2 regions of the Streptomyces sp. AM 2-1-1 genome follow, and region 2 is predicted to be linked to the other one. Evidence: riboswitches for the same ligand, from Rfam matches in the RefSeq annotation. Region 2 holds a riboswitch; the other holds the start of a gene.
The links. A riboswitch is a leader RNA that binds a small molecule or an ion and turns the genes downstream of it on or off. The one in region 2 is predicted to bind glycine.

Region 1: linked by a shared signal. The riboswitch ahead of gcvP (aminomethyl-transferring glycine dehydrogenase) and the one ahead of gcvT (glycine cleavage system aminomethyltransferase GcvT) in region 2 are both predicted to bind glycine.

The regions. Positions count from the first base shown of each region.
Region 1 covers NZ_CP119147.1:6,282,330-6,288,147, forward strand. The annotation lists gene PZB77_RS27395 (MerR family transcriptional regulator) at 1-632, shown strand, start outside; gene PZB77_RS27400 (bifunctional nuclease family protein) at 686-1,159, shown strand; gene PZB77_RS27405 (MerR family transcriptional regulator) at 1,329-1,946, shown strand; gene PZB77_RS27410 (DNA polymerase IV) at 2,062-3,600, shown strand; gene PZB77_RS27415 (PRC-barrel domain-containing protein) at 3,522-3,893, opposite strand; glycine riboswitch at 4,027-4,123, shown strand; gene gcvP (aminomethyl-transferring glycine dehydrogenase) at 4,314-5,818, shown strand, end outside.
Region 2 covers NZ_CP119147.1:2,026,788-2,032,605, reverse strand. The annotation lists gene gcvT (glycine cleavage system aminomethyltransferase GcvT) at 1-1,049, opposite strand, end outside; glycine riboswitch at 1,198-1,295, opposite strand; partial or broken gene PZB77_RS08525 (AAA family ATPase) at 1,466-2,110, shown strand; gene PZB77_RS08520 (enhanced serine sensitivity protein SseB) at 2,296-3,075, shown strand; gene PZB77_RS08515 (enhanced serine sensitivity protein SseB C-terminal domain-containing protein) at 3,252-4,037, shown strand; gene PZB77_RS08510 (ABC transporter permease) at 4,569-5,570, shown strand; gene PZB77_RS08505 (ABC transporter substrate-binding protein) at 5,628-5,818, shown strand, end outside.

The DNA of each region.
Region 1 (5,818 bases), 4.3 Mb from region 2:
CGATCTCGAAGATCCGCTTCCTGGAAGCCGAAGGGCTCGTCGAGCCCGAACGGACGCCTTCCGGATACCGGAAGTTCGGTTCCGAGGACGTGGAGAAACTCGCGCAGGTCCTCCGCATGCAGCGGGACCACTACCTCCCCCTGAAGGTCATCCGGGAGTACCTCGACGCCCTGGCCCGGGGAGAGCAGGCCGCCCTGCCCTCCCCGGGGGGCCAGAGGGACCTGGCGGACCACTGCTGGGACGGGGCGGCCGGGGCTCCCACCGCGGCCCGTATCGGGCGTGCGGAGCTCCTGGCCGTCACCGGGGCGTCCGAGGAGCAGCTCTCCGCATGGGAGTCCTACGGGCTCGTCGTGCCCGAGCCCGGGGGCGGGTACGACGCCGAAGCGGTGAACGTCGCCAAGCTCGTCCACGACCTGGGCCGGTTCGGTCTGGAGCCGCGCCATCTGCGCGCCGTGCGGGCCGCTGCCGAGCGGGAGGCCGGACTGGTCGAGCAGGTGGTGGCGCCCCTGCGCCGGCACCGGAATCCGCAGACCAGAGCGCGTGCCGAGGCCACCGCGCAGGAGCTCGCCGAGCTGTCCGTACGGCTGCACGCGGCACTCGTGCAGACCGCCCTGCGCATGCGTTCGCACTGACCTCGGCGGAGCCCGACTACCCAAACATGGCGAGCACGACCTAGGGTTGCTGTGTGAACGAGCTCGACGTTGTCGGTGTCCGGGTGGAAATGCCCTCCAATCAACCGATCGTTCTCCTGCGTGAAGTGGGAGGCGACCGGTACCTCCCCATCTGGATCGGTCCCGGCGAGGCCACGGCCATCGCCTTCGCCCAGCAGGGGATGGCCCCTGCCAGGCCGCTGACCCATGACCTCTTCAAGGATGTCCTCGACGCGGTCGGCCAAGAGCTGACCGAAGTCAGGATCACGGACATCCGGGACGGGATCTTCTACGCGGAGCTGGTCTTCGCCAGCGGTGTCGAGGTCAGTGCCCGGCCGTCCGACGCCATAGCGCTGGCGCTGCGCACCGGGACGCCGATCTACGGCAGCGACGGGGTGCTCGACGACGCGGGGATCGCCATCCCGGACGAGCAGGAGGACGAGGTCGAGAAGTTCCGCGAGTTCCTCGACCAGATCTCGCCCGAGGACTTCGGCACCAACAGCCAGTGACCCCGGTGGACCGGTCGGCGGGCGCGCATTCGAGAAGCCCTTCCCGGTCCGACGTCACGGGAAACCACCCTCAGGGTGATTATCACTCGGCGTGCCGAGTGTGGCGATCGTTGACGCACCCCCGGTGACTGCCTACCTTCGAGGGGGCAGGTCAAGGACGGAGGTCGGCGTGAGAAGCAGCGGCGACGGTGCGGCGGCGGGCGGGCCGTATCCGCATCACGGCAGTGGGGCCGACCACACCATCAGGCAACCGGTTCACCCGGTCGCCCCGGTGTCGGACGGGGTCCCAGGGGCGAACGACATCGGATACCGGGGGCCGACGGCCTGTGCGGCGGCGGGCATCACCTACCGGCAGCTCGACTACTGGGCCCGCACGGGACTGGTCGAACCGAGCGTCCGGCCGGCGTACGGCTCGGGCACCCAGCGTCTCTACAGTTTCCGGGACGTGGTGCTGCTCAAGATCGTGAAGCGCTTTCTGGACACGGGCGTCGCGCTGCAGAACATCCGCACCACGGTGCAGCACCTGCGGGCCCGGGGGTTCCAGGACCTCGAGCGCATGACGCTGATGAGCGACGGGGCGACGGTCTACGAGTGCTCCTCGCCGGACGAGGTCGTGAACCTCCTCCAGGGCGGCCAGGGCATCTTCGGCATCGCCGTCGGGGTGGTGTGGCGCGACGTGGACACGGCCCTGTCGCAGCTGCACGGGGAGCGGGTGGACACGGGCGAGACCCTGGTCGGTCACAACCCCACCGACGAGCTGGCCCGGCGCCGCAACCGCGCCGTCTGAACCCGGGCGGCGACGGCCCGCCTCTCCACCGGAAAGCCGCGAAGTACCGCCCCGGACCCCGCGACCGGGGTGCCGGGCGGTGGCGTTGTCAGTGGCGTAGGGCACCATCGGCGGTGTGAGATCCGCGCCCACCATCCTCCACCTCGACATGGACGCGTTCTACGCGTCCGCCGAGCAGGCCGCCAAGCCCAGCCTGCGCGGCAAGCCGGTCGTGGTGGGCGGTGTCGGTCCGCGCGGCGTCGTGGCGACCGCCTCGTACGAGGCCCGGCGCTTCGGCGTGCACTCGGCGATGCCGACGGCCCAGGCGCGCAGACTCGCTCCGAACGCCGCCTATCTGATGCCGCGCTTCTCCCTGTACCGCGCCGTCAGCGAGCAGGTGATGGAGCTCCTGAGAGGGCTGTCCCCCTTGGTGGAACCGCTCAGTCTGGACGAGGCCTTCGTGGACCTGGAAGCCGGGGGGACCGCCGACGACTCCGCGTCGGCCCGGGCCACGGGTGAGCGGCTGCGGGAGGCGATCTCGACCGTCACGGGGCTGCGCGGGTCCGTGGGGCTCGCCGGCTCCAAGATGCTGGCGAAGATCGCCTCCGAGGAGGCGAAGCCGGACGGACTGGTGCTCATCGAGCCGGGCACCGAGCGGGAGCTGCTGGCACCCATGTCCGTACGCACCCTGCCCGGGGTGGGGCCGGCGACGGGGGACCACCTCCGCAGGGCCGGGATGAGCACGGTGAGCGATCTCGTCGAGGCGGGGGAGGACGAGCTGGTACGGCTGGTGGGCAGAGCCCACGGTGCCTCGCTGTACCGGATGGCGCTCGGCCGGGACGACCGGCCCGTGGTCGCCGAACGCGACGCCAAGTCCGTCTCCGTCGAGGACACCTTCGAGGTGGACCTCCACGACCGGGACCGGGTGCGGGCCGAGGTCGAGCGGCTGGCCAACCGGTGCGTCGAACGGCTGCGGAAGGCCGGACGGTCCGGACGCACCGTGGTGCTGAAGGTACGCAGGTACGACTTCTCCACCCTGACCCGCTCCGAGACGCTCCGCGGGCCCACGGACGACCCCGGGGTCGTCCGTGTGGCCGCCGCACGCCTCCTGGAGGGGGTGGACACCACCGGTGGCGTCCGGCTGCTGGGGGTCGGCGTCACGGGCCTGGCCGACTACACGCAGGAGGACCTCTTCGCACAGGCCGCCGAGGCCGAGGCCGAACGGGCGGCCCTGCCGGTGTCCGGGACGCTCCCCGGCACGGAGGCCGCCCCTGTGGCGGAAGCCGCCGGGTCGGCCGGGACCGGTCCCCGGGAGCCGCTGGAGGAGCCCGTGGAGGGTGCGGACCGCCCCGCCGCCCCGTCCCCGGACGCGCGTGCCGACGAGGCCGCCGAGCGGGCCGCGCGACGCTGGCCCGCGGGGCACGACGTCCGGCACGGGACGTACGGACACGGCTGGGTGCAGGGCAGCGGCGTCGGCCGGGTCACCGTGCGGTTCGAGCGCCCGGGGGACCCGCCCGGCCGGGTGCGCACGTTCCGGGTGGACGACCCCGACCTGCACCCGGCCGATCCGCTGCCGCTGGTGGCCGGGCCGGTGGACTACTCCTCCTGGCCGGCCAGCCTGCCGAAGTCCCTGTCCGGGCCCGGATCGGTCACGGAGGAGGAGTCGAGTCCGTAATGCCGGTACAGCTGGAGTTCCTGCTCGGGAGAGAGATGCCGGCCGACGCCGAAGTCGGGCGCGTCGCGGATCAGCGCGCGGTCGAAGGGGACGCGCAGGGTGTCGCCGGTGAACTCGCTCGGTTCCAGCGGGACGAAGGCGTCCCTGCTGAAGAGCCCGGTGCGGACGGCGGCCCACTCGGGGACCCCGGTGGCGTCGTCGAGGTAGACCTCGTCCACCGTGCCGATCTTGACGCCCTCGCGGTCGAATGCCTTGCGGCCGATCAGGCTGCGCGGATCGATGTCGGTCTGCACGGTGCCTCCCGCTGGTCACGGCAACTGGGGATGGACACAATCACTCCACAGCCACTACAGAAGTGCAGATTCCGGATATCGGCCACTCGAAGAAGCGGCGGAGAACCCCGCTGGTAAGCTGGCACATGGCTGCCGACCCCGTGCGGGAGAGCCTCCGGTGCGGAATCCGGAGGCGCCGAAGGAGCAAATCCTCCCCGGAATCTCTCAGGCCCCCGTACCGCACGGACGAGGTCACTCTGGAAAGCAGGGCGGTCCCACCCGGCACGTGCCCGGTGCGGCCCACCCTCACCGACGGTGAAAGCCGGTGCTCCGCGAGGCGTACCGGTGAAGCTCTCAGGTCGAGATGACAGAGGGGGAGGCCGTTCGGGCAGCCGCGCCGCGGTGCCCCTCGCAGGTCGTGCAGACCAGGAGGCCTCCACCATGACCCCCCGCCGCACCCCGCTTTCCCAGCTGGAACAGGGCATTCCCTTCGAACAGCGCCACATCGGGCCGGACGGCGAGGCCCGGGCGAAGATGCTCGCGCAGGTCGGCTACGGCTCGCTCGACGAGCTCACCGCTGCGGCGGTGCCCGACGTGATCAAGAGCGCCGAGGCGCTCGACCTTCCGGCGGCGCGCACCGAGGCGGAGGTACTGGCCGAGTTGCGGACGCTCGCGGACCGCAACCAGGTCGTCGCCCCGATGATCGGGCTCGGCTACTACGGCACCTTCACGCCCCCGGTCATCCTGCGCAACGTGCTGGAGAACCCCGCCTGGTACACGGCGTACACGCCCTACCAGCCGGAAATCTCGCAGGGCCGGCTGGAAGCCCTGCTGAACTTCCAGACCATGGTCGCCGAGCTTACCGGGCTGCCCACCTCCGGCGCCTCACTGCTCGACGAGGGCACCGCCGCGGCCGAGGCCATGGCGCTGGCGCGGCGGGTCGGCAAGGTCAAGGACGGCGTCTTCCTCGTGGACGCCGACACCCTCCCGCAGACCGTCGCGGTGATCGAGACCCGCGCCGAGCCGACCGGCGTGGAGGTGGTCGTCGCCGACCTCACCGACGGGATCCCGGCCGGGATCGCCGAGCGCGGTGTCTTCGGCGTCCTGCTCCAGTACCCGGGCGCCTCCGGGGCCGTACGCGACCTCGCCCCGGTGATCGAGCGCGCCCACGAGCTCGGCGCGGTCGTCACCGTCGCCGCCGACCTGCTGGCCCTCACCCTGCTCACCTCCCCGGGCGACCTCGGCGCCGACATCGCGGTCGGCACCACCCAGCGCTTCGGCGTTCCCATGGGCTTCGGCGGGCCGCACGCCGGCTTCATGGCCGTACGGGAGAAGTTCGCCCGCTCGCTCCCCGGCCGCCTGGTCGGCGTCTCGGTGGACGCGGACGGCGACAAGGCGTACCGACTGGCCCTCCAGACCCGCGAGCAGCACATCCGCCGCGAGAAGGCCACCAGCAACATCTGCACCGCCCAGGTCCTGCTCGCCGTGATGGCCGGGATGTACGCCGTCTACCACGGCGCCGACGGCCTGCGGACGATCGCCCGGCGCACCCACCGCTACGCGGTGATCCTCGCCGAGGGGCTGCGGGCCGCCGGAGGAGACGTGGTGCACGACTCCTTCTTCGACACGCTGACCGTGCGCGTCCCCGGCAGGGCCGCCGCGGTCGTCGCCGACGCCCGCGAGCGCGGGGTCAACCTCCGCCTCGTCGACGCCGACCGGGTCTCCGTCGCGTGCGACGAGACGACCACCCGCGCCCAGCTGGCGTCCGTCTGGGCCGCCTTCGGCGCGCAGGGCGACGTAGACGTGCTCGACGGCACGGCCGCCGACACGCTCCCCGAGCCGCTGCTGCGCACCGACGACTTCCTCACCCACCCGGTCTTCCACCAGCACCGCTCGGAGACGGCGATGCTGCGGTACCTGCGCCGGCTCGCCGACCGCGACTACGC
Region 2 (5,818 bases):
ACGCCGACACCCTCGGTGCCGGGCGCGGCGAAGGCGGCGTCCACGTACGCCATGGCGATCGGCTTGCCCAGCGTCGGCGACGGGGCGCCGGAGGTGACCTCGCCGATCACCTTGCCGTCCGCGACGACGGGGTACCCGGCGCGCGGCACCCGACGACCCTCGGCGACCAGGCCGACGAGCGTGCGGGGCGGGGCGGTCGCGGCACGCTCGGCGGCCGCGGCGAGGGCCTCCCGGCCCACGAAGTCGCCCTCCTTCTCGAACTTCACGACCCGGCCGAGACCCGCGTCGAACGGGGTCAGCGCGGTCGTCAGCTCGTGCCCGTACAGCGGCATGCCCGCCTCCAGGCGCAGCGTGTCGCGGCAGGACAGCCCGCAGGGGATCAGGCCGTGCGGGGCGCCGGCCTCGGTGAGGGCCTGCCAGAGCTGCTCGGCGTGCTCGGGCGCGACGAAGAGTTCGAAGCCGTCCTCGCCGGTGTAGCCGGTGCGGGCGATGAGCGCGGGGACGCCGGCGACCGTGCCCGGCAGGCCCGCGTAGTACTTCAGCCCGTCCAGGTCGGCGTCGGTGACTGCCTTGAGGACGGCGGGGGACTCGGGGCCCTGGACGGCGATCAGCGCGTACGCGTCGCGGTCGTCGCGCACCTCGGCGTCGAAGCCGCCGACGCGCTCGGTCAGCGTGTCCAGGACCCGCTGGGCGTTGCCGGCGTTGGCGACCACGAGGTACTCGGTCTCCGCCAGGCGGTAGACGATCAGGTCGTCCAGGATGCCGCCGTCCTCACGGACGATCATCGTGTAGCGGGCCCGGCCGACGCCGACGGTACCGATGTTGCCGACCAGCGCGTGGTCGAGGAAACCGACCGCGCCGGGTCCGGTGACGGTGATCTCGCCCATGTGGGAGAGGTCGAAGAGCCCGGCGCGGGTGCGGACCGCGTGGTGCTCGTCCCGTTCACTGGCGTAGCGCAGGGGCATGTCCCACCCCGCGAAGTCGGTCATGGTCGCGCCCAGGGAACGATGCAGCGCATCGAGGGCGGTCGTACGGGGGAGAGTGCTCATAGGGTGTGGCTCCCAGGGCGAAGGGCATGACGACGAGGACGGTCCCTCCCCATCTGTCATCGGAACCTGAGAGGTTCGCCGAAAGGCCCCTGACGGGTCGGCTTGCACCTTGGGTGGAGCCGGAGACCGGCTCGCTTTTCAGATCTGCCTCATCCACGCGGTACGGGGCCTGAGAGATTCAAGGGAGGAACTTGCTCCTTCGGCGCCCGGCACACACGGTGGCCGGAGCTCTCCCGCGTGGATTCAAACGGCCGGTATGCAGTTGCGGGCCCATCATCGCACGCAGGGCGGACGGCTGCGGTGCCCGGTACCCCTGCAGTACCCCTGCCCGGCCTCCCGCTCCGGGCGGTTGCTCCGCATTACCTTTTCTTTACACTTTGTGATCAGGTGTGGGTGACTCGACAGGGGGAGTGCCGATGTCGTGGCGACCGTACGCGGGGGTGGTGCGGCGGGCGGTCCCGGCGCGGTGGGCGGCGCCCGCCGTGAAGGGCGGGCCGTCGGCCGTGCGGGACCTGCGGGGCGGGACGGGGGACGGGGCGCGCCGACTGGAATTCTCCCCCGGTGACGTCGTCGTGGTCTCCGGGCTGCCCGGCAGCGGGAAATCCACGCTGATCCGGCGCACGGTGACCGCCCGCGCCATCGACTCCCAGGACAGCCGGGACCGCTTCGCGGCGCTCCTGCCCCGCTTACTTCCGTACGCCCTCTACCGTCCCCTGGTCCGGGTCTCCCACTACTACGGGCTCTTCCGCGCGCTCCGGTCCGGCGAGGCGGTCGTCGTGCACGACTGCGGTACGCAGGCCTGGGTGCGCCGACGCCTGGCGCGCCACGCCGTGCGCCGGGGCCGCACCCTCCATCTGGTGCTCCTCGACGTGACGCCCGAGACGGCCAGGGAGGGCCAGCGCGAACGGGGCCGCGGCGTCTCCGGGTACGCCTTCGCCCGGCACCGGCGCGCGATCGCCCGGCTGCTGCGCGACGCGGAGGACGGCCGGCTGCCGCCGGGCTGCGCCGCCGCAGTGCTGCTGGACCGCCGGGCGGCCGCGGCGCTGCGGTCCATCGCCTTCCCGGTGGCCGTCGACGCGCCGGTTGCCGGGGTGCCGGTGGTGGAGGCGGGCGTGGGGGAGGTGGCGGCCGGGGTGCCCGGAATGCGGGAGAGCGCCGGGGACGGCAGCGTGACCGGGACGCCGGGGCCCCGCGCCGGTTAGGGTTTCTGCCGCAGGACCCCGGTCGACCAGAGGACGCAGAGGCAGTGGACATCCCGGCACCGACGCAGCCCCACCCGCTCCAGGGGTGGCCGGCGAACGAGTTCGAAGAAGTGCTCAGCGCCTCGCTGGGCGTCCCCGAGGCGGGTGGCCGGCTGGTCGAGGTGCTCGGCCGCAGCCAGCTCTGGATTCCGCTGCCGGGCGGCGGCAGCCCCGCGGACGCCGACCTCGACCTGCCGACGATCGAACTCGACGGAGCCGCGTTCGTCCCCGTCTTCAGCTCCGAGGCGCAGTTCCTCGGTTGCGTCGGCACCCACCTCTCCTTCGCCGTCGCCCCCGCCCGGGAGTTCGCACGCGGACTCCCCCCGCAGGTGGGCATCGCGGTGAACCCCGGCGGCGCGGTCGGCCTGCCGCTGCCCCCCGCCGCCGTCGCCGAGCTCTGCCGCGCCGGGCGGACCCCGCTGGACGGGCCCGCCGGCGGTGGCCGGGTGCGGCTGTGGGAGCCGGACTGGAAGGAGGAGCCGGTCGACTTCCTCGCCGCCGTGTCGGCGGAGTTCCGGCGGACCGGGGCGGTCGCCACGGCCCGACGGGCCCTGGCCAGCATCGAGGGGGGCGACCCCGTCCTCTTCGTCGGTGTCACCGGGGTCCGGGGCGCGGCCTGGGAGGAGGCCGCGCAGAGCGTGCCGATGGACGCGCTGGGCCGCGCGCTCGGCCACGTGGGGGTGGCGTGGCCGGTCAACCTCGTCCTGCTCGACGCGGCCCAGGACCCCGTCGCCGACTGGATGGTGGAGAAGGTCCGGCCCTTCTTCCAGCAGGACGCCGACTGACCCGGGGCGCACGGCCGGCCGCGCCCCGCACCGCGGCCCGCCGCGCCCGGCATGTCGCACGGTGACGTCAAGTCGGTGTCAGTGAGGGCGCATAAGCTGGTTTGATGGCGAGGTCGCTCCCGCGGGCCCGGGGGCGACCGCGCGACACGATGGATCGACGAGGGGCGGGACCCAGGGTGAGTGCGTCAGGCACGGCGGCGGCCGGGCAGGTCGAGCACATGCTGCGCCAGGTGACCCCCGGGCGCTTCGACGCGTACGAGGAGCTGCTCAGGGCCCTCTCGGACGGCCAGGTCTGGATGCTGCTCTGGCACGGCACGGCCGGCTCCCCGGACGCCCAGTACGGCAACATCGAGGTCGGCGGCCTCGGTTACGCCCCCTGCGTGACCTCCGCCCAGGAGCTCGCGGCCAGTGGCTGGAACCGTGCGCACGAGGTGATCACCGGCCGGGAGATCGCCCGTTCCCTCTTCCCCGACCATTGGGGCATCTGGCTCAATCCGCACACCCCCGGGGGCGGCGTCGGCATCCCCTGGCTCGATCTGCGCCGGATCGCCACCGGCCTCGACCGGCTCCCCGCCGGCCCGCTCACCCTCTCCGAACCGGCCGTCGACATCCCGCAGTTCTACGCGCTGCTGTCGCAGAACGCCCACCGCACCCCGGCCGTCCGTTCGCTGCGCCGCGCCTGGGTGCGGCCGGCGCTCGGGGCCCCGTACCTCGCCATCGGACTCGACCTCTACGACACCGGGCGGACGGCGGTGGAGTCGGCGCGCGCGATGATGGGCCAGACGATCGGCGCCGTCCCGGACGGGCTCCCCGTCTCCACGGTCGCGATGTCCGACGACTACGACCCGGTCGCGATGTGGCTCCGCGCCAACTCCCGTCCGTTCTACGACCGGGAAGCGCACGCGCAGCCCGTCGCGCCGCCCTCCCGCGCCCCCGGTTACGGCTACCCGCCCGCCTACTGACGGGTCACCCCCGCCCCGCGGCTCCCCGCCCGCGCGGCGGTGCCCCGCCCCGCCGTGGACCCGCGCACCCCCGGCACGGGAACCATGACCTGCTGCTTTTCAGCCACTTGCGGTCCCTGGCCCCGTCGGGACGCGCCCTTGCCCTGTCCGTCAACGGCGGTTGTGTGTGGTTCCGGTGCTGTTCCGCCGCGGGACGGTGAACGCGGTGCTTGATGGGTACATCGTCCTCATGCGCGCCATGTCCCGCTCTGCCCACTCGTGGCAGCCGAAGCGGTGTTGTTGCGCATCCGTACCCATTTTCTTTTCAATTATGTTGCGTCCGGGGGTCGTTCACCGGCGTCCGGATAACGGATCGACCACCTCGGATCACGGTTAGGCATCCATTCGCCGTCAAGTCTGGCAACAGATCACGGCGGGGATGAAGACTCCCGCTCCAAGGGGCGATCCGTCCCGCGTCACCACGGACGAGTACCGCCGCCACCGCGGCAAGTGTGTGCCGGCCACCGCCGGTTGAGAGGGGTCCCTGCCACGATGACGGCACCACTGCACGAGCCGACGACGGAAGCGGCCCCCCCGGCGGGACACGAAGCGGGCATCGCGCCCGAAAAGGCGGTGCAGGGCCGTTCCCTGGGCCGCATCGCCTGGGAGCGGCTGAAGCGGGACAAGCTGGCCCTCGGCGGCGGCGTCGTGGTGCTGTTGCTGGTCGTCGTCGCCCTGCTGGCGCCCCTGATCACCCACCTGGTCGGCCAGTCCCCGTACGACCACCACGAAGACCTGATCGACCCGCTGTTCTCGACGCCCACCGGCTCCTACGGAGCGATCAGCGGCGAGCACTGGTTCGGCGTGGAGCCGGTCAACGGCCGTGACATCTTCGCCCGCATCGTCTACGGCGCCCGGGTCTCGCTGCTCGTCGGCTTCCTCTCCGCCGTCGTCGCGGTCGTGCTCGGCACCGTGCTCGGCGTGCTGGCCGGATTCTTCGGCGGCTGGCTGGACGCGCTCATCAGCCGCGTGATGGACATGCTGCTCTCCTTCCCGCAGCTGCTCTTCATCATCGCCCTGGTGTCCGTGATGCCCAACGAGCTCCTGGGGCTGACCGGTTCCGGCGTCCGCCTCTTCGTGATGATCCTCGTCATCGGGTTCTTCGGCTGGCCCTACGTCGGGCGGGTGGTGCGCGGGCAGACCCTCTCCCTGCGCGAACGGGAGTACGTGGACGCGGCGCGCAGTCTGGGCGCCGGGCGGTTCTACATCCTCTTCAAGGAGCTGCTGCCCAACCTGGTGGCGCCGATCGTCGTCTACGCCACGATGATGATCCCCACCAACATCCTGACCGAGGCGGCCCTGAGCTTCCTGGGCGTCGGAGTGAAGCCGCCCTCCGCCTCCTGGGGCCAGATGCTGTCGTCCGCTCTGAGCTACTACGAGTCCGACCCGATGTACATGATCATTCCGGGCGTGGCGATCTTCATCACCGTCCTCTCCTTCAACCTCTTCGGCGACGGCGTGCGTGACGCGCTCGACCCGAAGGGTTCTCGCTGACTGCCGTACCACGGAGCCCGTGCACCGCACGGGCCGATCTACACACGGAGGATCCGAATCGTGACGACTCGACGGAACACACGGCGCAAGCAGGCCGTGGCCGCTGCTGCCGTGGTCGCGGCCCTGCTCTCGACGGCCGCCTGCGGCGGCGGGGGCGACGACGACAACGGCAAGGACGGCGGCGGTTCCGCGTCCGCGGCCGGTTTCGACGCGGCGAACAACAAGGTCGCCAACGCTTCGACGAAGGC